2 regions of the Shewanella psychrophila genome follow, and region 1 is predicted to be linked to the other one. Evidence: riboswitches for the same ligand, from Rfam matches in the RefSeq annotation. Region 1 holds a riboswitch; the other holds the start of a gene.
The links. Region 1 has a riboswitch for lysine ahead of sps_RS10295 (Na+/H+ antiporter NhaC family protein). Riboswitches for the same ligand answer to the same signal wherever they lie in the genome.
Positions count from the first base shown of each region.

Region 2: it holds a riboswitch for lysine, as region 1 does, so the genes downstream of both, lysC (lysine-sensitive aspartokinase 3) here and sps_RS10295 (Na+/H+ antiporter NhaC family protein) in region 1, are expected to answer to the same signal.

Region 1 covers NZ_CP014782.1:2,357,745-2,369,828, reverse strand. Annotated here, with positions in the region: gene sps_RS10315 (amidohydrolase family protein) at 1-1,182, opposite strand, end outside; gene sps_RS10310 (H-NS histone family protein) at 1,349-1,741, opposite strand; gene sps_RS10305 (electron transfer flavoprotein subunit beta/FixA family protein) at 2,048-2,797, shown strand; gene sps_RS10300 (electron transfer flavoprotein subunit alpha/FixB family protein) at 2,797-3,720, shown strand; lysine riboswitch at 3,908-4,126, shown strand; gene sps_RS10295 (Na+/H+ antiporter NhaC family protein) at 4,205-5,773, shown strand; gene sps_RS10290 (thymidine kinase) at 5,971-6,549, shown strand; gene sps_RS10285 (hypothetical protein) at 6,593-7,027, opposite strand; gene sps_RS10280 (TlpA family protein disulfide reductase) at 7,258-7,788, shown strand; gene sps_RS10275 (prepilin-type N-terminal cleavage/methylation domain-containing protein) at 7,827-8,393, opposite strand; gene sps_RS10270 (hypothetical protein) at 8,585-11,233, opposite strand; gene sps_RS10265 (3-oxoacid CoA-transferase subunit B) at 11,483-12,084, opposite strand, start outside.
Region 2 covers NZ_CP014782.1:5,568,273-5,580,356, reverse strand. Annotated here, with positions in the region: gene sps_RS28620 (hypothetical protein) at 1-19, opposite strand, end outside; gene sps_RS24310 (class 1 fructose-bisphosphatase) at 121-1,113, opposite strand; gene sps_RS24305 (S9 family peptidase) at 1,425-3,620, shown strand; gene arcA (two-component system response regulator ArcA) at 3,909-4,628, opposite strand; gene sps_RS24295 (DUF3293 domain-containing protein) at 5,205-5,663, shown strand; lysine riboswitch at 5,801-5,976, shown strand; gene lysC (lysine-sensitive aspartokinase 3) at 6,124-7,473, shown strand; gene sps_RS24285 (succinylglutamate desuccinylase/aspartoacylase family protein) at 7,540-8,646, shown strand; gene sps_RS24280 (S8 family serine peptidase) at 8,761-12,084, opposite strand, start outside.

The sequences.
Region 1 (12,084 bases):
AAAATCACTTGTACCAACAATCTCTGCGGCTTCAGTGGTGAGTGCGGCTAATGCCATTTTTTCACTTAGGCCATATGTTACGGCCTGTTTGAGTCTAGGCCAAAAGTCTTCGGCTTTGATGCCATGCTGAGTCAGTGCAAAGGGGATTTTAGATTCTTCGACGGCCATCAAGTTAGCAGGTGCTCTTTCCCAATGTCGCATTTGCGCTAGGCTTATCTCTCTTTCACTGTCATCATCGCCCACCAAGGGAGCTGCAGGAAAGTTCAATGGCAGAATTAATCCATAACCATAATTTTTCAGTTCGTCGAGCCGGGCGTACTCCATACCGTTACCCAGCAAACTTGCTTTATATTCGTGTTTACTTAATAAGCGAGCTGCCCTGAGTTGACTGTTTAGATTTTTAGTATCGAAAATAATCTGTTCATTTTCAATATTAGCCATAGCCGCGAAAGCATTATTAAATTCAATTAATTGGGTTTCAGAACTTGAAAATGACTTGTTTATATTTTCTTTATACCAATCGGCATCGGCGAAAGTTTGTCTAATAAGCGCTATGCTACCCATCAAAGAGCTTGGGTAATCTTGGGGGGAACTGCCCTTATCGAATGCCAAAAAATGACCAGATTGTGCACGATATATAATTTCATTGGCACTTTTTTCTGCCAAAGATAATGTCACTCCACGCCCACGAAAGATGCCATCTAAATTACTGCTTTGTACACTGGTAAATCCATTTTCGATCCAAGGTTTGGCACCACTTTTATTAGGTTGAACATAATTAAACCAAAATTTTTCAGAGTGAACTGCGCCGTTTTCAGCATTTCCTCCTATACGCTTTATCTCATAGATGGGAGGTGCCACTTCATTTTTTGGGTATTCAAATTCGATGGCATAGTCGGTAAAAGGATCGATAAAACCAGGATAGACCGTATAGCCTTGCAGATCGATAATGAATGCATCTTCTGGCACTTTATTATTTTTTATGACTTCTATAATCTTATTGTTTTGAATGAGTAAGCTGGCATTTTTAATTGTTCTACCGGGCTCAATCATTAAAGTTGCATGGGTGAGGGCGGTTAATTTTGGAGTATTATCAGTGAGTTGGTCGTTTGCTTGTACTTGAATTGAACTGATTAAAAATAATGTCGTAATTATTGTTATGGTTTTTATTTTGTGATGCATTTTTGACATTAACTATGAATAGTGAAACGTAATTAGAGATTATCTGAAATTTAGTGTAAATACCAAGTGGCAATTGTAATGATTCTTATCAATAGTGTTAAACCATAAGTATAAAAAAACCGGCCTAAGCCGGTCTAATATACTACTTCTGTTTGATAGAAGTGATTTAGATGAGAAAGTCATCCATAGAACGGCCTTTATCTAGCTCGTTCTTAAATACTGTTGGCATACGGCCTTGGCCAGTCCAAGTGACAGCTTCGCCATTCACGTCGATAGCATATTTAGCTGGACGTGGAGCACGCTTCTTAGGTGCTGGCTTTACTGCCGTTGCACCTAGATCATCAATTGATAAGCCTACGGCTTCCATTTGTTTGCGGATCTCATCTATCTTAGCATTTCTTTCTGCTGTAGCTTCGGCTTCAGCTTCTGCTTGAGAGTCTCTTTCTGAGATAACTTTATCAAGTTTTACCGCTAATTCTTTTAAGTCTTCAATTGCTAATTCTTTTACTGCGGCTTTAAAACGGCGGCCATGAGTTAGTATTTCAAGAAAATCGCTCATAATTATTTGGTCCAATTATATTAAGTGAGTTATTAAATTATCAGACTAATAATAGGAATTATTAGAACAAGTTTCAAATGTTATTTTAATTAATTATATGAATATATATTTATATTCATATAATTTTCTATTTATTGTTATTTTAATAGGCTAAAAATCATCATAATATGACTTGTATCAAAAAAAATACAAACAAGCGTTTGAACCTCTGTTGACGTTAACGTTAACAGCACGTAAAGTGGCTCTACTTTGTGTGGGTGTTAACCTATACTCAACCCTCTAAATATGACGTAAGAAGGAAGCCCTATGAAAGTATTGGTGCCTGTTAAGCGCGTCGTCGATGCCAATGTTAAAGTCAGAGTGAATGCTGATAATACCGATGTCGATACCGCTAACTTGAAAATGGCGATTAACCCTTTTTGTGAGATTGCCGTAGAAGAAGCCGTGCGCCTAAAAGAAGCAGGCGCTGCTTCTGAAATTGTGGTTGTTACCGTGGGCCCTAAAGCCGCACAAGAGCAGCTACGCACGGCAATGGCTTTAGGTGCTGATCGTGGTATTCATATTGAGACTGAAGAGGCGTTAGTACCTTTATCTATTGCTAAGCTGCTCAATGCAGTTCAGGAAAAAGAGCAGGCACAACTTATTATCTTAGGTAAGCAAACTATCGATGGTGATAATAACCAGACAGGTCAGATGCTTGCGGCATTAGCAAATATGCCTCAGGCGACATTTGCTTCAGAAGTTAAGGTTGAAGGCGACTCTCTTGCCGTGACACGTGAAGTCGATGGTGGTCTACAGAGCGTCACCGTTTCCCTGCCAGCGGTAGTGACGGTTGATTTGCGTTTAAATGAACCTAGATACGCCAAGTTACCTAATATCATGAAAGCAAAGCGTAAACCATTAGAGACACTTTCTATTGATGACTTAGGTGTAAGCCTGAAGCAGCATCAAACAGTATTGAAAGTGACTCCACCTGCCGAGCGTAAGGCTGGCATTATGGTAGCTAGCGTTGCAGAGCTGGCCGATAAGTTAAAGAATGAAGCGAAGGTGATCTAATGGCAATTTTAGTATTAGCAGAACATGATAATGCCAGCTTAAAGCTGGACACCGCCAAGGTTGTTGCATGTGCTCAAGCCATTGGCGGCGATGTCGATGTATTGATTGCCGGCCATGAATGTACCGCCGTGGTCGATGCCGCTAAGCTACTTGCTGGTGTCAGACACGTTTTAGTCGCCGATTCGGCGCAATATGCTCACGGCTTTGCCGACAATGTGGCACAGCTTATGGTGGATCTTGCCAGTGAGTATGAACACATTTTGGCTGCTGCCACTAGCCAAGGTAAAGACACATTACCACGAGTATCAGCGCTTTTAGATGTCGCTCAGTTATCTGAAGTGGTAGAAGTTGTTAGTGCTGATACCTTCGTGCGTCCAATTTACGCAGGTAATGCACTGGCTACGGTTCAGAGCCATGATGCTAAGAAGGTACTCACTGTACGTTCAAGCGCATTCGATGCGGTAGCCAATGATGGTGCTGCAGATGTTGTTGCTATAGATAAAGTATTCGATTCTGTGACTCAATTTGTTTCTCAGAGTCTATCAGAATCTGAGCGACCTGAACTTGGTGCTGCATCAGTTGTGGTTTCGGGTGGTCGCGGTTTGGGTAACGGTGAGAACTTCGCTATCTTAGAAAAACTTGCCGATAAGCTAGGTGGCGCACTCGGTGCTTCACGTGCCGCAGTCGATGCAGGTTTCGTGTCAAATGATTTACAGGTGGGTCAAACCGGTAAGATCGTGGCGCCGGACTTGTATATTGCCGTGGGTATCTCGGGTGCAATCCAGCATTTAGCTGGGATGAAAGACTCTAAAGTGATCGTTGCCATCAACAAGGATCCCGAAGCACCTATCTTCCAGATTGCCGACTATGGCTTGGAAGCGGATCTGTTTGATGCGGTTCCAGAGCTCACTGATTTGATATGATTTATCGAATCTATGCTGTGAAAGTGTAAATTTTAGGTGAAATGTTTTTAATTCATACTAAATAAGCGTGATCTTAGTCACAATAGGCGGCTTTGGGGTAGAATCCTCAAAGCCGCCTATGTTTTTATTAACTTCACGTTTTCGAACAAGGCCTAAGCGATAGCTTAAGCTGATGATCGCAAACGTCCTGAGAAGTAGAGGTGCATTAAAGATCAGTAGTGATAGCCAGGGTGATACCGCTTATCTATCATGAAAGGATTTAATGCCGAAGTAGTAATGCATATCACGGTTTACTGCTGGGGCTGTATCGAATAGGTACAGCACTGCCATAGTATTTCTTATCTGGATGATAAGAAGATTTTATACCTTTTAATGAATGGTATTACTATGGAGCGCTACTGATAGGACAGGTGTTTTCAGATATCTTCAATATCCCACCAGTTCAGCAGCCTCCATTCGTACTTAAAACTAAGATTATAATTAAATGACAACTTTAAGTTACGCCGATTCGGCGCTTTCATTGCTGCCACCTGTGGTTGCGATTCTGATGGCGATTGTTACTCGTCGTGTATTACTCTCTTTAGGGGTGGGCATAATACTCGGTGCTGTATTGATAAATGATTTCTCTGTCATAGGATCCAGTCAATATTTAGGCGAGCAAGTTGCTGGCCTATTCTGGGATGATGGTGCCCTCAATGCGTGGAACATGTATCTACTAGGCTTCCTGGTACTATTGGGGATGATAACTGCGCTTATTACCGTGAGTGGTGCGGCTAATGCTTTTGCCGATTGGGCAAGGGGACACATAAAGTGTAAACGTGATGCCAAGTTGATGACCATGTTCTTAGGTTGCGTGATCTTTATTGACGATTACTTCAACAGCTTAGTCGTTGGCAGTGTCGCCAGACCGTTAACCGACAGGTATTATATCTCTCGCAGCAAGCTGGCCTATATTCTGGACTCTACTGCTGCGCCAATCTGTGTGATCTCTCCCGTGTCAAGTTGGGGCGCCTACATTATCGCCTTGATTGGCGGTATTCTTACCGCACATGGTTTCACAGATTCAGGACATCTGAGCGTCTTTATCCAGATGATCCCGATGAATTTCTATGCCATTTTTGCATTGCTACTTCTGCTTTGTGTTGCCTTCATGGATCTCAATGTCGGTCCTATGCGTCAACATGAGCTCAATGCGCAGAAAGGTAACTTATACGATGAATCTAAAGGTTTGCCTCCAGGCGCTAACTCTGATCTGCCTGAGGCGGATAACGGTAAGATTCTAGGGTTATTCTTGCCCATTATCGTGCTGGTCTTTGCAACCTTCTACTTCATGGTCAGCAGTGGCGGAGATGCCTTAGCTGCTGATGGAAAACCTTTTAGTATCCTTGGTGCATTTGAAAATACAGATGTAGCCTCATCACTGTTCTTTGGTGCCTTATTCGGTTTTGGTGCCACCCTGGCCTTGGTCTTGATACAGGGTTTGGATAAGTCATATCTTATTAAAGGTCTGGTCGCCGGTGCTCGCTCTATGCTGCCTGCAATCTATATCCTGTTATTTGCCTGGACTATTGCCGGTGTGATTGGTCAATTAGAGACAGGTAAGTACATGGCGAGTCTGGCATCGGGCAATATTCCTTTTGCACTGCTACCTGCTGTGTTATTTGTGCTTGCAGGCCTGACGGCGTTCTCAACAGGTACCAGCTGGGGAACGTTCGGTATCATGCTACCTATTGCAGCCGATATGGCCATGGGAACTCACACCAACATGATGTTGCCTATGCTTGCTGCAGTGCTCGCAGGTGCTGTATTTGGTGATCATTGCTCACCTATTTCTGATACGACGATCCTCTCTTCCACTGGAGCCAACTGTCATCATATCGATCATGTGATCACTCAACTTCCCTATGCCTTAATTGTTGCGGGAATCAGTTTGGCGGGTTACACCGTGCTTGGTTTTACCGAGTCTCTGATGGCTGGCTTAGTGACCTGTAGCATCTTATTTGTGATTAGCGTCGTAGTCTTGAAGGTTAAGTCCACTCAGGCTACCAGCTAGCCATGTTTGGCAGTGCTCCTGCTAATTTAGGAGCTGGCTAACAAGTGAAATACCGCCCATATGAGCGGTATTTTTTTGTCTACAGTTTCGCTGTTGTTTATTTAGTGATGTTTCTCTTGTATCAATGGCAGCTGCACATGATTTTAGCCATAAAAATTGTTAAGCTGTAGTCGAATTCACGTATAAGGAATATCAGTTTGGCACAGCTCTATTTTTATTATTCGGCGATGAATGCCGGTAAGTCTACTTCGCTCTTGCAGTCTTCATATAATTATCGCGAACGTGGTATGAACACCTTAGTGATGACGGCATCAATCGATGACAGATACGGTGTGGGTAAAGTGTCTTCACGAATTGGTATCGAAACCGATGCGCAAGTATTTGGTAGTAGCGATGATATTGCCAAGATGATTGCGGAGGCCCATGAAGAGCAGAAGCTGCATTGTATCCTTATCGATGAATCACAATTTTTGAGCAAAGAGCAGGTCAAGCAGCTAACTTATATTGTCGATATTTTGGATATTCCTGTGCTCTGTTATGGTCTTAAAACAGACTTTCAGGGTGAGTTATTCACCGGTAGCCAATACCTACTGGCTTGGTCAGATAAACTGGTTGAACTCAAAACAATCTGTCACTGTGGCCGCAAGGCAAACATGGTGGTGAGACTGGACGGTGAGGGAAAACCTATGCGTGAGGGTGAGCAGGTCGCCATAGGTGGTAATGAGAGTTATGAATCAGTTTGCCGCAAGCACTTTAGAGAATTTTTGTGGGATTAGCATCAGCTTCTGGGTCCTGGTATCTAGGTACTAGGATCTCTTATTAATCCAACTTGGATAGTAACTGCCTTACCTTTTCTCGTGTGTTATCTATCTTGGTGATTATTTGCTTTACACTCGTTTCGTCATCGTCTATCGAATCCCAATCTTGCTGCCATTCTTGTTTTAGTTGTTGAGTCGCTTGTTGTAATTCAGACTCAGTGATCATGCTCAGGTCTGCAATGAGGTTCACTTTGATCCAACCTTTTCTCGGATTTCCCTCGACACTATCTTGGTCATAATGAGCCGCGTAGATGATCCCTTCCAGCTCAGATAGCTGAAGTAAAATCTCAAAGCTGGCCGAGCGCATGTTGGAGTTATATTCGGTTACCTCCATTCGCCAGACGTTGTAGCTAAATCCTATTAGTGCAAATACCATGCTAAAGATGGCGGTTATTTGGAAAATGTGTTCTTTACTCTTCGCAAATTTCGGCTGCATATTGTTTATTTCATTGCCTAGCTTATAGACAAAGATAGTGTAAAGCGGATAAAAATTTCATTTTACCTTCTAAACATATAATTTTTACTGAATGTTAATAGCTAAGTATTCGGTCTATAACTATGAATTAACGGGTTGAGTTCATAGCTTGGGTAGTCAGCAGTCGTTTTTTTATGTGATTGCTTAGGGGATTACACCGATTGATATACTTAAGGAAAGGATGTATTCAAATGAAATTTGGCATCAAGGCTTTCAGTTTAATGGCTGTTGTTTTTACTCTTTTGGGTTTAATCGCCTTTGCTTTTATTAGCCCAGGGTCAAACTCATTAGCGTTTAGTGAGGATGTGAAACTGGCCCCTGATTTCGCATTAGCTGATCCACAGGGCAAGCTTCATCAGTGGTCAGAATATAAAGGCAAGCCGACGATCATTCACTTTTGGGCAACCTGGTGCCCCTATTGTAAGAAACTGCAGCCAGGACTGGAGAAGTTGCGTGTTGATCACAGTGATACCGACTTACAGATTTTAGGCATCAGTTTTAATGAAGATGTAGGCGCTGATCCTGCTCAGACTTTAACGGAGCGTGGTATTAATTTCCCGACCTTAGTGCAAGGGGAGAGCGCCGCTAAAGCCTATGGCGTTCCCGGCACCCCTACGACGGTATTTATCAATCGTCACGGGGAGATTGTGTGGGTGACAAATGTTTCAGATCCTAACAATCAGAAGTTAAAAGGTGCTACTGAGTTTATTCTTAGCCACTAAGTGATAAATGCAGCCTTTAGCTAGGCGCGAGTGCTTGATTAAAAACAATCATCAGTTACAGCACTTGTATAGTATTCAAATTTAGGTTGCGGAGATCTATACTCGACGTGACATTTGAAAGTCCCTTGTTGTATATTCGCTAGCTTGTCTTCAAATTTTTTGGGAATGATAGCAAATGAGGAGGATGAGCCTATTCCAAAAACGAAATCATCGTCGGATAAGCCCATTACACTCTTATAATTATCTTCTACAACTGTGTCAGAAGATGATGTGCCAGTTGCTTTAGGATAGCCGTTCGATACATATAGACGTGTACCTGATACATCTATGTAGAAATAACCTATCTTGCTATCCCAATTGGGGTTGTTGTTACATGTAGTATCGCAATCTTTTCTATCGGCAATGCCATCAAATTGGGTTTTTGAGTGGGCAAGTTTATTCATCGAAGCAATAGTGCCCGCGATACCTTCAAGGCTTGCTGTTTGAACATCACTGCTTAATGACAGGAACTTAGGTGCTGCAATTACCGCAAGAATACCGAGTATTATGATGACAACCACTAATTCAATTAAGGTAAAGCCTGTTTGATGTTTGTCTAAAGACACTTTATATACATCACTAACAAATTATGCGCGGAATATACTTAGATTAAACTTTACGGTCAAGAATGTATCGCGCAAATTTATACATAAAATTCAATTATTTTAATGTGTTAATTAGTCTCTGCTATCTTGTGTGGTAATTGCTTTTTAAGTATTACTATCGCCTTGCGTGTTGCTGAGTAGTGTTTTCATTGTTAGGGAAGGGTTTCAATACAAGCGGCGTATTCAGGTCGTGTATCAGTGATACTGCCTAAGGCTCCCGATACCATGTACACGTCAGCATGAGAGCCCCCGCCAACATCTGAAATACTCCAATAATAGTCCGCATTGGTACCCCAACCTAAAGCCAGAGAGACATGTGTTGAAGGTAATGCAGGATACAAACTCACAATATGATCGTAATACTGCCTAAGCCCGAATGCATCAGAGGTATCATTGATACCATCGACAGTGAGACTATATCCTCTCTCTAGACAGTGTGTATTTGAGTTCGGCCAGGTAAATAGTCCCCAGAAAACACTAGTACCATTTTCGGCTCTTTGGCTGTCGAATAATGGCACTGTAGGTTGTGCGTTATTTAAAATACTCGTCTCTACCGTTGTAAGCGGCCTATGCAAACGTTTGGTGATTAAACCTATGGTGAGATCGGCATAGGGAATGGGAGCTACGCCTCTTTGGGTAACATTAAATCCAGCATCTATGGCGATAGGGAGTCCACCGGTTACCTCGGTACTATCATATGTAGAGGCTAATGAGCAAAGCTCTCCTTCTTCAGCCGTTGTTACGCACACTTCAATATCATGACTGACTAATGTAAATGCAGATTCTGTAGGTGTTCCTCTTGATATAGTGAAACTTGAATTACTTGTTGAACGGGTACTATTGTTGGATGGATTGCTAGAGCGCCAAATGACGCCAAGGTCAGTATAACCTTTAATCTCTAATGTTAATGTGTCATCCAGTTGCAAGTTACCCGATAACAAAATTGCTGCTATATCTGCTGTTATGCAGGATTGTGATCCTATTTTTGGGGTTCCTGTTACGGCAACAGGTGTGACGCAAAACGCTAGATTTTTTCCGCCACTGTTTGCTGATGGTGTGTATGAGATGTTTTGGCTGACTTCTATATTATCCAATTTCCAGCTAAAGAGACTAACGCCTTCAGTATCGCCATCAGAATCGATAAAGTCATAGCTAAGGGTCAAAAAGGTACTGGGTTTAGCAAAAGTGTCCCAAGTGAGATTCGTTACACTTGGTGCGCTCCCGGGCAGAGGGTCAGCATTAGCAACAAGGGTACACGCCTGAGTGCCTGAGGCATTTTGGCCATATGCTGCAATTGGGGTAACGCAAAACTCTATATTCTTGTCTTCATCGGTGGCGAGGAGTGTGAGAGTGATGCTCGTTGCTACCTCACTAGCATCGAGTTTCCAGCTGATTAAGGAAGTACCTTCTGGGCGACTGTTAGCATCATTGAACTGGTAGCTTCCAGTCAGTAAGGTGTTCGTCATCGGTGTGGGACTGATCAACAAGCTGGTTGCTGTCGGTGGGGGATAGCTACCTATAATCGTTAGCGACTGGCACACCTGAGACCCTTGTTTTGGTGAGCCTGTTAGTGCAATAGGGGTGACACAAAGCTCCAGGTTTTTACCTTCACTGTCTACGGGCAAGGTCAGACTTAAATCCGTGCCACTATCGACATTATCGATGCGCCATAGAGTCAGGCTACTGGCTTCAATATCAGCATCTGCGTCACTATAGAGGTAGCTGGCATTGACGCCTTGCCCGGGTTGCAGTGGCGATGAGATAGCTAAGCTGCTTGCTACAGGAGCACTGCCTGCTTTAGGTGCAACATTTGTCACTAGTGTACATGATTGAGTACCTGTAGCATTTTGGCCATATGCTGCAATTGGAGTAACACAAAACTCCAAACTTTTATCTTCATCGGTGGCGGCGAGTGTGAGAGTGGTGTTCGTTGCTACCTCACTTCCATCGAGTCTCCAGCTGGATAAACTGCTCCCTTCCGTTCGGCTGTTAGCATCACTGAATAGGTAACTGCCAGTCAGTAAGTTGCCTGTTACCGGTGTGGGACTGATCAACAAGCTGGTTGCCGTTGGTGCGGTATAGCTGCCTGCTACTGTTTTAGTGTCACAAACCTCTACACCTGTTTTCGGCTCACCCGTTAATGCTATTGGTGTGACACAAAAGCTGAGTTGAGAATTTTCAGAGTTTGCAGGGAGTGTATAGCTATTACCTTGAGCTACTTCTAAAGTATTTAATGCCCAGATTAACTTGCTGTTACCTTCTAAATCTTCATCGACGTCAAGATATTGATAGTCTCCTTGAACTGTCTTACCCGGTTGCAACGCCGAGTCTATCTGTACATTTTCTGCCGTAGGGGCACTGCCAGAAGCGGGTAAGATGAGCGCTGCAATTGAGCAGGTTAACGTACCAGTATGGTTATTTCCATAGGCAGCTATAGGGGTCACACAAAAATGCAGCCACTGGCCTTCATTTTGTTTTCTTGGTGTAAATTGGAGGGCTGAATTTTGCAGTTTATTATCAAGATACCAATTTATTTTGCTAACACCTTCCGGGCGTCCAGCGGCATCATTAAACTGGTAATCTAGGAATAAAATGGTATCGACCTCAGCTTGCGGTGATATCGATAGTTGTGCGGCTGTAGGTGGTGAGAAGGTTTGATAGCTTGGAAAACCATTGTCGTCACCACTACAAGCTGTTAACAGTAGGGCTGTGATCATCAGGCTTATAAAGCGAAAGTTTACAGCTAGCATCTGTAAATCTGAATCTAGATCCCACTTGTTACTTTGACTAAATATGGCCACTTTATCTTCCTCAAATGAGAACATAATGAGCAATGTCATGCATTGCAAAGTGATTCATCACATCTATCATTCGGCTACTTGTATAAGACATAAAAAGTGAGTTTGTATTAAAAGTCTGATGTGCCATTTGTTTGGCTATGTTGCATAAAGATTAATTTTAGTCGATTTTTTAAAGGAAAAAAAAGGTCAGTGATTTATCACTGACCTTTAATACTTGTGTGCCAGCTTAGGGGCAGGCACGGCCAATAGCTAAAGACTCATCTCAGGTACATGATCAGGAACGATTAACTTACCCGCTGTCTTCTCAACTATCTCTTCGACAGAGACGCCTGGAGCGCGTTCTAGCAAATGAAAGGCACCGTCTTTAATCTCCATAAAGGCTAAGTCTGTCAGCACTCGCTTGATGCAACCAAAGCCTGTTAGTGGCAGTTCACACTTAGGTAGCAGTTTAGAGTTACCGCGCTTATCCGCGTGCATCATGGTGACGATAATATTATCAGCACCAGCGACCAAGTCCATAGCGCCGCCCATGCCCTTGATGAGCTTGCCTGGGATCATCCAGGAGGCGATAGAGCCTTGTTCATCGACCTCAAAAGCGCCCAATACGGTTAGGTCAACATGACCGCCGCGGATCATGGCAAAACTTTCGCTCGATGAGAAGAATGATGCGCCATCGACGGCGGTGACAGTTTGCTTACCTGCATTGATAAGGTCGGCATCTATAGTCTCTTCAGTAGGGAACTCACCCATGCCGAGCAGGCCGTTTTCTGATTGCAGCATTACATCTATTCCCTGTGGAATATAGTTCGCCACTAGAGTTGGAATGCCTATGCCTAGATTTACGTAATAAC
Region 2 (12,084 bases), 3.1 Mb from region 1:
CATGAAGGTTCGATCTCAAATATCCAGCTAAGTAAAACGTAACAAGACAGCTGACACAAAAAAGCCACCCTATTAAAGAGTGGCTAATCATTCATACCGAGCAGCTAACTCTCGCTAGAGTTAGTCGATCTTTGGTTCTTCACTGTAATCGATTTCATAGTACTCAAGGCAAGCATCAACTTCGTTAGCCGATCCTAAGATAACGGCGACGCGCTGATGAATTTCACTTGGTTCGATATCCATGATGGTTTCATAACCGGTAGAGGCTTTACCGCCAGCTTGTTCGACTAAGAATGCCATAGGGTTTGCCTCATACATCAATCTAAGCTTGTATGGTTTTTCTGGATTCTTGTTGTCAGTAGGATAAGTGAAAATACCACCGCGAGACAGTACACGATGCACATCGCCGACCATGGCAGCTATCCAGCGCATGTTGAAGGCTTTCTCTCTTGGACCTATGGTGCCAAGCAAGAGATCGGCAATATAAGTCTGCATCGGGGCTTCCCAGAAACGCTGGTTAGACATGTTGATGGCAAACTCAGCTGTATCTTTACTGATAGACATGGCTTCTGTGGTCAATAAGTATTCGTTAGTTTCTGGGTTTAAGGTAAATAACTGAACACCTTGACCTGTAGTGAGCGCCAACATAGTCGAAGGACCATACAAGACATAACCGGCAGCGACTTGCTTGCGACCCGCTTGCAAGAAGCTTTGTTCACTGAGTTCTCCTTCGGGGGCTGGAAGGATTGAGAAGATAGTACCCACTAACGAGTTTATGTCGATATTCGATGAGCCGTCTAATGGATCGAAACAGACCAGATAGTCACCCTTAGCACCTACTTCGACGATAAAATCTTCCTCTTCAGAGGCTAGACCGCGAACGGTATCATCTTTATCCAGCGCATCTTTGAGCATATCGTTAGTAATAACATCTAGCTTCTTCTGGGTCTCACCTTGAACATTTTCATGCTCAGTCGCGCCAAGTACGCCTGCTAGTGCACCGTGGCGAACCGCGAGGCTTATCTCTTTTGAAGTATTCGCTAACGTGTGAATAAGCTGAGTCAGAGAGGCGTTTACCCCTTGTGATATCAGATTTTGGGCCAAGGTTTGCATGATATTTCCTATGACAAGTCGAGCTGTGCTCGAGTTTGAGGTCGGGTCAAAAGTTTGTTTTCTTATTGGGCGGGATCATACCTGAGATTGAACTTTTTTTCAGCGTCCGATGGCGGCAATCTGTCACATTGAAGACCTGTTTTGGTTTTTGCTCAGTTTAGTGCACAATATCAGTGATATATATGTCGGGACTTAGGTTGCCGATATGCAGTAACTATATTTAAATCCTGGACATAATAATGACAACAAAATGGATGACAACAGCGCTAATGGTGGTGCCTATGCTTTTATCAAATACGGCTTGTTCGACAATGAAAAGTACGACAAATGCAGTAAAAGAAAGCTCTCTAAAAGGAGGGGTAACACCTCTTAGTATCGAAAGGTTATACGCATCACCTGCACTAGCAGGAACCAGCCCACGTGGTCTTAAGCTTTCGCCTGATGGTAAGCGAGTGACGTATCTTGCTGGCCGTAAAGATGATCAGTATTTCTATGATTTGTGGCAAATGGATGTGGCCAGCGGCAAGCAATCGATACTACTCGATGCGGATAAACTCACCATAGGTGAGCTTTCAGATGAAGAGAAGGCAAGACGAGAGCGCCAGCGAATTTATGGTCAGGGGATCATGGAGTACTTTTGGTCTGATGATAGCCAGGCCTTGCTGATTCCTGCCTCTGGCGTTTTGTACTATTTTTCGGTTAATGATGGCACTGTAAAGTTGCTACCCACAGGTGAAGGCTTTGTCACCGATGCTCGTCTCTCACCTAAAGGCAACTATGTTTCCTTTGTGCGCGATCAAAACCTGTTTGTATTAGATCTTAAAACTGAAAATCTCACCCCTATGACGACAGATGGTGGCGGGGCGATAAAAAATGCCATGGCCGAGTTCGTCGCTCAGGAAGAGATGGATCGCATGACTGGCTACTGGTGGTCACCGGATGAATCTGCTATTGCCTATACTCGTATAGATGAATCTGGTGTTGAGTTGGTGACCCGCAATGAGATCTATGCCGATGGCATTAAGCTCACTGAGCAAAGATATCCCTATGCAGGTAAGAATAATGTCACGATTAAATTAGCTGTGGTGACAATCCTTGACCAGAAGAAAAGCTGGATCGAGCTTGGTAAAGAACAAGATATTTACATACCCAGAGTTAACTGGTTGCCAGATAGCAAGCGATTATCTTATCAGTGGCAGAGTAGAGATCAGCAAACCTTAGATCTCAGACTTGTGTCCCTTACTCAGACTGATAAATCTAAAACCTTAGTAGAAGAGCGAAGCGATGCCTGGATAAACCTCAACAGCGATCTGTACTTCTTAAAGCAGCAAGAGAGTTTTATTTGGGCATCTGAGCGTGATGGTTTCAATCATCTGTATCTGATTGGGTTGGATGGCAAGGTGAAAAAACAGCTGACTTCAGGTAATTGGGTCGTAGATGAAGTCGAGCTGGTGGATGAAAAAACAGGATGGATTTACTTTACCGGCCGCAAAACTCTCGTCACTGAGAAGCACTTGTATCGTGTGCCATTGGCGGGCGGTGAGATAGAAAGCATTAGTCATCGAGCGGGGATGCACTCACCTGTATTTGCTGAGAATGAAGCCGTTTATCTGGACTATTTTAGCAGTTTGTCTCAACCGCCGCAGATTAGCCTGCATGGTGATCAGGGTCAGCGACTCGCTTGGGTAGAAGAGAATAAGGTTGATAAGTCACACCCACTCTATCCTTTCTTTGGTCAATGGCAGCTGCCTGAATTTGGTCAGGTCAATGCCGAAGATGGACAAGCATTACAATATCGTTTGTTTAAGCCGACTAACTTTAGCGCTGACAAGCAGTATCCTGTAGTTGTTCGTGTCTACGGCGGCCCTCATGCTCAGCTGGTGGTTAATAGCTGGAGTGAGCATGATTACTTTACTCAGTACTTATTGCAGCAGGGCTTTATCGTATTCCAGTTAGATAACCGCGGTTCGGCACATCGTGGGACTCAATTTGAGCATGTGATCTACCAGCACTTGGGAGAAGCGGAAGTTAACGATCAAAAAGCCGGCGTCGATTACCTACGTACGCTTCTATTTGTTGATGGCGATAATATAGCCTTGTACGGTCACAGTTACGGCGGCTATATGGCTTTAATGGGCTTGTTTAAGGCGCCAGATTATTTTAAGGCTGCCATCTCGGGGGCACCTGTGACTGACTGGGCTTTATATGATACCCATTACACCGAGCGTTATCTGGGTCATCCACAAAAGAATACCGAAGGCTATGAGGCCAGTAGCGTATTGCCATATGTGAAAGGCTATCAATCTGGCTTGCTGATGTATCATGGCATGGCCGATGATAATGTATTGTTTGAGAACAGTACTAAGGTTTATAAAGCGTTGCAGGATGAAGGTAAACTATTCCAGATGATAGATTACCCGGGTTCTAAGCATTCGATGCGCGGCGAAAAAGTCAGAACCCATTTGTATCGCTCATTGGCTGATTTTCTTGAGAGAGAGTTGAAGTAAAGAGTTAAAATAAGGTTAGAGTTGCGAGTTGCGAACTAGAACCTAAGAGTTGTAAGCCCTAAGTTTTAAGTAAAGCTTAGGGCTTGAGCCTTATAGCTTTCTTAGCTCTGTCTTGGGCCTTACAGCTTAAAACTCGAAGCTTTCTTAGCCCTGTCTTGGAACTTACAGCTATATTCCATATACAACGTCCGTCCTATACCATCCATGGTCACCGGGCATAAATATGTCCATATACAAAAAACCAGCCGATAGGCTGGTTTTTTTATGAATCGGAATAAAGCGTTAGCTTTATGCCTCTTCTAAGTTACCGCAGAAACGATAACCTTCACCGTGAATAGTGGCGATGATTTCTGGCGTATCAGGCAAGCTTTCGAAGTGCTTACGGATACGACGAATCGTTACGTCAACTGTACGGTCATGTGGCTTAAGCTCGCGGCCTGTCATCTTCATTAGAAGGTCAGCACGGCTAAGGATCTTGCCTGGGTTTTCAACAAAATGCAGCATAGCGCGGAATTCACTACGTGGCAGCTTGTACGATTCACCTTGTGGGCTAACCAAAGAACGGCTGTTGATTTCAAGGCTCCAACCGTTGAAACGGTAGAACTCAACACTGTTCTTATCTTCGGCTTCTGCACCAGTGCTATTGACGCGAGTCAATAGGTTGCGAGCACGAATAGTCAGTTCACGTGGGTTGAATGGTTTAGTGATATAATCATCTGCACCAATTTCAAGACCCAAAATTTTGTCAACTTCGTTATCTCGGCCCGTTAGGAAGATTAGACCGATATTGTTTATTTCACGAAGTTCACGTGCTAACAGAAGACCGTTTTTGCCAGGAAGGTTGATATCCATAACAACCAAGTTGATCTTATTTTCCTGCATGGCTTTATGCATTTCTGCGCCATCATTGGCTTCAGTTACCACATATCCTTCAGCTTCAAAAATACTTCTTAGCGTGTTACGGGTAACGGCTTCATCTTCAACAATCAGAATGTGCGGGTTTTGCATATTAATTTACCTAATTTGTTCAAATCTGTTCTAACCATGAGCGCGTTTTATCAGTGCTAAATACGCTCGATCTTGTCATGCTGACTCTTACTGATCTACGATAGGTGCTTTCAAACTGGCTGAAACAGCAACACACTTCCATGATTAGTAAAGTATGCGTATCTCAATAAATGGAAACGCGAACTGTATTCACTTCGATGAATAATAATAGGGTTAGTTCCCTATATTAATAAACATTCATGAAGTTAAAATGCGAAACAAAAAACTGGTCGCATTTTATACAGGGATCTGGTTGGCTTTACGTTCAATGTCAGTTCCACTTATAACCAAATGCATCATACTAATAAATGATGCAGAACCAACCGACTGGGTCTATTGTACTCGTTTTAGGCAATTGTTAACAAATGAAATGTTAACAAAATTCCTTGTGGATTTGATCTGTGTCACACTAAATTCTTTAACTTGTTGATTTTAAACGATGTTGAAAAATTATTTTTAGTGATCTACATCACGGGACTAGGAAGATATGCTGAGTTTGCTATAATTATCTGAATCTAATTGAGGGAATTGGTCCAGATGATCGACTCAAACAAGCGACTCTTGAACAAGAAATTGTGGCAGCACTACCAAGATACTGAATTTCTGTTTACCCAAACCTTATCTTCTCAGTTATCCTTTGCAATCATTACGGCTCACAATCCCAGAGGGCAGATCCTCACCTCTTGCCAAAACCGTCTCTTAGATCGACAGCTTCTACGCTCAATAGAGCAATTTAACAGGCCCTATCGTGCCGTAGTGGGCGCATCCCGCGATCGCTCTCATATGGAAAAAAGCTGGGCAGTCGCCATCGACAAGCTGAGTGCGGCACACCTGGGATTGAAATTTAAGCAAAATGCTATCTATTTCATTGATAACAACCAGTTAGCCTTGGTTCCTTGCTTGTTCTCTCAAGCTGAGCAGCAAGAAGAGCTCATCATAGGTGATTTCTCTCAGCGAGTTAACTTAGTTAGCGAGCTGCCGGACTTCGACTATTAGCCTAAATTTTTAAGCCATAGTTGAGATTTTAGCCTAAATCTTTCGATAATAGTTAAGATTCCCCATTGCTTGGTTAGTCAAAATTTGATAATTTTCTCCTTCCTAGTTCTCTTTTGCTTGTTTGCTACAGAGAGCTTAGGTACAGAAGAGGAGCGTTAGCTAGGTAGTAAGTCTGAAGAGTCCAAATTCTGATGATGACTTATGAGGGAGATTAGCGCCGAGACATCAGGGTTTTTGGAATAACTCTATGTCGGTCGAAAGGGTTGAATCCCTTAGATTGTCACCTGTTTATTGGTGGAGAGCTTCTGGTGGTGATCGCTGTTTCCCGTCTTTGGGGTGCGTAATCTTTGCACCAGGCTCTTCGAACGAAGTCAGTTCGGAGTGTAATGATGTTTGTGTTGTATCCATATTTATTTTCAAATGAATCTTATCAGTGTCTGCATTCTGTGGAGGCTGTGTAATGTCCCTTATTGTCGCTAAGTTTGGCGGTACCTCAGTGGCCGATTATGCCGCTATGAGTCGTTGTGCCGATATCATTCTCGCTAATCCTAGTACCCGTGTCGTGGTGGTTAGTGCCTCTAGTGGTGTCACTAATCTGTTAGTTGAACTGACCCAAGAGCACATCGCTGAAGAGCGAAGAATGCAGCTAATTAAACAGATAGCTCATATTCAATATCAAATCTTGGATTCCTTGGGTAGCCCGCAAGAAGTTGCTGCAAGACTAGATACCGTGTTGAGTCGTATTTCTGTATTGAGTGAAGAGCTGAGTAAAAACAGAAATAAGGCGACCATGGATGAGTTGCTTGCCCAAGGTGAACAATGTTCATCGGCCTTGTTTGCTGCTGTGTTGAGGGAAAAAGGGGAGGCTGCTAGCGCATTCGACGTACGTCAGGTGATGCGAACCGATAGTCATTTTGGACGTGCAGAACCACAAATTGAGAAAATATCTTTATTAGCTGCAGAGTATTTAGCGCCATTATTATCATCGCAGCGCATTGTGACTCAGGGGTTTATTGGCGCTGATGAAACCGGTGCAACGACGACTCTGGGGCGTGGAGGTAGCGATTACTCTGCCGCCTTATTAGCCGAGGCCTTGAAGGCGACAGCCGTTGAGATATGGACAGATGTTGCCGGAATTTATACTACAGATCCTCGCATCGCACCTAAAGCCAGTCCTATTGCGGAGATTAGTTTCAATGAAGCCGCCGAGATGGCGACATTTGGCGCTAAGGTACTTCACCCCGCCACTATTCTTCCAGCTGTCAGACAAAGAATTCAAGTTTTTGTTGGTTCTAGCCGTGAGCCTGAACGAGGTGGTACTTGGATCCGTCATGAAGTCGAAGATGCTCCGGTTTATCGAGCAGTAACTGTGCGCCGGGATCAAACATTACTCAATTTGCATAGCCTGCAGATGCTTCATGCTCAAGGGTTTCTGGCCGAAACCTTCGCAACTTTAGCCAGACATAAGATCAGTGTCGACTTGATAACAACCTCTGAGGTCAATGTGTCGCTTACCTTAGATAAGACGGGATCAGATTCAGCCGGAAACGGCCTACTCAGCGAATCTCTGTTGCAGGAACTATCGCAACATTGCCGGGTACGAGTCGAAGAAGGTCTGGCATTGGTGGCCATAGTAGGTAATAAAATTGCATCCACTCCGGGTGTTTGTCGTCGCGTTTTTGAAGTGCTGGAACCTCATAACGTGCGTATGATCTGTCAGGGAGCTAGTCCGCATAACTTGTGTGTTTTAGTTGCCGAGTCGGAAGCCGCTCAGGTCGTCAGCGCACTGCATGAAAGCTTGTTTGAGTGATAAGAGTCTGGGGACTTAATATTCAGATTCTAAGTCCTAGGGTTTAAACGCTTTGAAGGAAGGAATATGAGTTTTACCCAATCATCATTGAAGATAGGTGAATTAGCCACAGGCCAAGATCTCAGCATACCCATATTTAGCTATGAGTGCACACGCTCTAAGGCGCCCAGTGTCTATATTCAGGCGAATGTACATGGCGCCGAAGTGCAGGGGAATGCGGTCATCTATCAGCTAATGAAATTGCTGGAACAATACACCGTATGTGGTGATATTACACTCGTGCCTCTGGCTAATCCGCTTGGGATTAATCAAAAAAGTGGCGAGTTCACTTTAGGGCGCTTCGATCCTATCACTGGCGTGAATTGGAATAGGGAGTATCTAGATCATCAAGTGGACGTAGAAGTTTGGTATAAGGCTCATAATTTGCTGAGTGACGCAGACTTGATTACTCAATTTAAAGCTATGTTGCTTGAAGCCTGCTATACACGCTTAAACAGCGAGTGGGGGATCACTACCGGGCACCAGCAGGCGGTTAACTTACAAGTGATGGCCCATCAAGCTGATATCGTGTTAGATCTACACACTGGCCCTAAGTCTTGTAAACATCTCTATTGTCCTGAATACGATGTTAGGGCTGCATCCTTCTTCTCCATACCCTATACCTTGCTTATCCCCAATGATTTTGGTGGAGCCATGGATGAATCAATCTTCTGTCCATGGTGGCAGCTCTCTGAGCATATGAAATCAACGGGAAGGGATTTAAAGGTTCCTGTGTCTGCCTTTACCTTAGAGTTAGGTTCTCAAGAGAATATCAATCTCGAGGATGCTCTAGTCGATGCTAAAGGTATCTTGGCTTATCTGAGTGAACGTGGGGTGATCGAGCAGAGTCTTGAACCAGCTACGATGAAGAGGTATGCCTGTTATCTGAAAGATTATAAGAAGTTCCATTCGCCTCTTGGTGGTATGGTCGAGTATCTGGCTGAAGTCGGGGAACCTCTGAAACTTGGAGCGCCATTAGCGAATATTCTTCGATTGGATCTATATGACACGGATAAGGCATTAACCCCACTGAGTTTGAGTCAAGATTGTGTACCCATACTGCACTTTGCCTCAGCTTCTGTTTATCAAGGCACAGAGCTTTATAAGGTGATGACCAAGGTATTTGAGATATAGCTGGTTGAGACAGTCGCTCCTTGTTATACCGATTGGTATTAAACCTGGAATTACGGATAAAAGAAGGGAGCCTATTTGGCTCCCTTATCATTTATAGCTTGTTAAACCATTATATTAGCGCTTACGACGACGTAGGCCTGCAAATGGAAGAAGAAGCAAAGTTAACCAACCTAGAGAACCACCATCTTCGTCTCTTTCTCTTACTGTGAAGCTCGCTGGGCCTGTTTTACTTTCTAAATTACCATCACTGGCAACTACGCTGAAAGAGTAGGTACCTGTTTTGGTTGGGGTGACTTTAATGTTCTCATCAGTATCGTTAAAATCTAACGCTTCTCCTGATGTTTGAGTCCACTTAAAGGTCAGCTCATCTCCATCAGCATCTAAGGCATTAGATGCAACCGTTGTTGGTCGACCTGTAATCGTATTACCTGCGCTTGGTGATACTGTTGGCGCATCATTGATATTATTCACGGTTACAGTTACAGATGTGGGGGCGGAAACATTCCCATCTTCATCTTCAGAAGAGTAAGTAAAGCTATCTTTTCCGAAGAAGTCCTTGTTTGGTGAATATACTGCGTCTCCGCTTTCTGCGAGTGTAACTTTACCGTTCTCTGGTTCAGTAACTAGCATTACTTTTCCTAAAGCCCCGCTAGCTGAAATATCAATAAGGCGTTGAGCGTTAGCTGTCATACCATCTCCAGTGATTGATACTCTTGCTACTTTTTGATCTGGCATCGTGTCGTTATCGAGAACATTTAGCTCAACACTGCTCTCCTCTTCTGTTTCAGCTAGGTCCACTTGCCCATGGTTAAAGCTTGTTGCTTTGGCCATATAGTCAATTTCTACACTTCCGGAGGCTGTACTTTGTAATTGAACAAAGTCATTAGTTACGACTGTTCCACCCTCACCATTATAATGATAAGTCGTGCCCACTGAACCGCCTATGTTTTCGGCACCAATGGTTACTTTTTCAGGCATGTTTGGAATATCGTGGTAGTTGAACCAGATGTCTTCTTCTTCTCCTGCTTTTATCCACACGCTGAAAGTGTATGCATCACCCGATGTATCGCCATAAACCTGAACTTTATTCCACTCCACTACAATCCAAGTATCGTCACCAGATTCTACAAACTGAATACCTAGCTGTCCGCCACCAGTATCGCCGGGTGTACCATCTGTTAGATCATAATCAGTCCAAAGTGGTGCTAGAATATTATTCGGACTAGCCGAATCTGGGAGCTCTTTATTGTTCCAGCTACCTGAAGTTATTCCGCCGCCAACAATGGCAATACCATTGTCAGAAATGGTGATGCTGTCATAAGTTGCACTGTTGTACTTATATTCAGGTGTATTAAAGGTGAAAGCTTTTTCATCACATCCTTCATCACATACTGGAACGTGTTCAATACCTAAGTCGAAAATGCTTTGGCTTGAACCAGTTCCTTTTGCCGAACTAATTTGTGGAAGGTCAAGTTTACCTACCCATGTGATACGTCCATTCTTTTCGTCAACCTCGAAGCCATTTTGTGTAGCCCCATTCATTGAAACGACAACATCATCCTTAGAGGTTAACTCTGTGCCTTCTGGTGTAAGTGCGGATACTGTTACCGTATTTTCAAATAAGGTGTTATTCACAATCGCTTTGATTGGGAATTCATCGCTTGATTTAATGTCTGTTTTGGTCGTAATTGCGGATATGAGTGAAGAATCACTAGATTCCTTAGCCATGATGGCTAGTGGAAGATGAGCATCTTGCTTCCCTTCATCACTTTTAATCATGATATTACCGAAGATCCAAGATCCATATTCGGTAAAAGTAGAGTCGACTGTTACTGTGAATTCTGCAGATGCGCCAGCCTCTAATTCAAGAGTTGAAGGGGAAACGCTGATTCCTGCACTGTCAGCAGATGCAGATAGGGACCAAGAAGTGGTTTTATCACTTTTGTTGTAGACGATACGTGTGAAAGTACATGGGCCTATGCAAGAATCAGAAGCAACAGATGGCTTATCAAATGTTAATACCGCTTTAGCTGCAGCATCAAGATCCATACGGCCAGCACCCATAGCGAAGGGTGATGCAGGTGTTTTAGCATCATCATCTAAAATACCATCCATATGGGCTGTAGATGTAAGTGCTGTCTTGATGTCATTAGCTGACCACTCTGGATGAAGTTGACGCATCAAGGCTGCTGCACCCGCAACATGAGGGCTAGCCATGCTAGTTCCAGAAATCATATTGAAATCTTCTCCGCCATCATCAGGGGAGAAAGCTGACAGAATATCTGTTCCTGGCGCCGCTAGATCAGGTTTAAGAATATTCTCATTGCCATTCGGGCCTCTAGAACTAGTCGCACTAATTGCGTCTGCAAGTGACTTCGATACGATACGTTGCACTTCTGCTGAAATCTTACCAACGATTGTATTTTCGCCTAATGATTCTATGATTGCTGTACCGTCGGCTTCAGCGACCATCAAAGAAGGTAAGCTGGTATCAGGCATATACATACTAATGGGAGCGCCAGCTTTGTTGTTGTAAACAACCATAGCGATAGCACCAGCGGCTAAAGCATTGTCGGCCTTCAGTGAGAAGTTACATTCGCCGCGAGAAATTAGTGCTATACCATCTTTAAAAGAGTCTGCGGCGAAAGCTGAACAACCTTCATAGTTTTCTGCATCAAGATTGACTGCGGCAATAATAGGGGTATTAATGTCTACTATTATAGCACCGTTATCTGCTTCTACGGCCAGTAGGTCATCAGAACCAGCATTGAATGAGTTAGCAAAAAATCGACCCGTTGTACTGTTAGCAACAGTAATACCAGACTCTATACAAGCTGGGCAGCCAATTGTTTTCGCACTGTTACCGTCGTTACCTGCAGCTGAAACTACAACGATACCTGCGGCTTCTGCTGCTTCAAACATTGTCTTATATGGGCTATTAGCTGGATCGCCACCGGCACCTCCCCCCCAAGAGTTGTTGATGACGTCGGCCCCATCATTTACTGCATGCTCCAAGGCCTCCATTAGCATGATGTCTGAGCCACTTCCACCCGAACAATCAGCTTTAGAATATAGGGCTTTATATGCCATTAAATATGCCGCTGGGGCGACACCTGAAAGTTCAACCTCTACACCTTTAAATGTGGTTGTGACCTTGTTACCGACAGCAGTCCCTGCAACATGGGTGCCGTGTCCACCAAAACCTAGTGGGCTCATATACTCATCTTTACAGACTTCTGAAGTAGGCTGAGACCATCGAGCGACAATTAATTTGTTATTACAGAAAGTGGTGTCAACCGTCGAACAGTAATCATCAGATGGAAGTGCACCTTCTGGAGCCGTAAATCCATCATCAGCAAACATTGGGTTTTCTGGGCGTATCCCCCCATCGATAACTGCTACGCGGACCCCTTTACCCGCATTTTCTATACCTGAAAC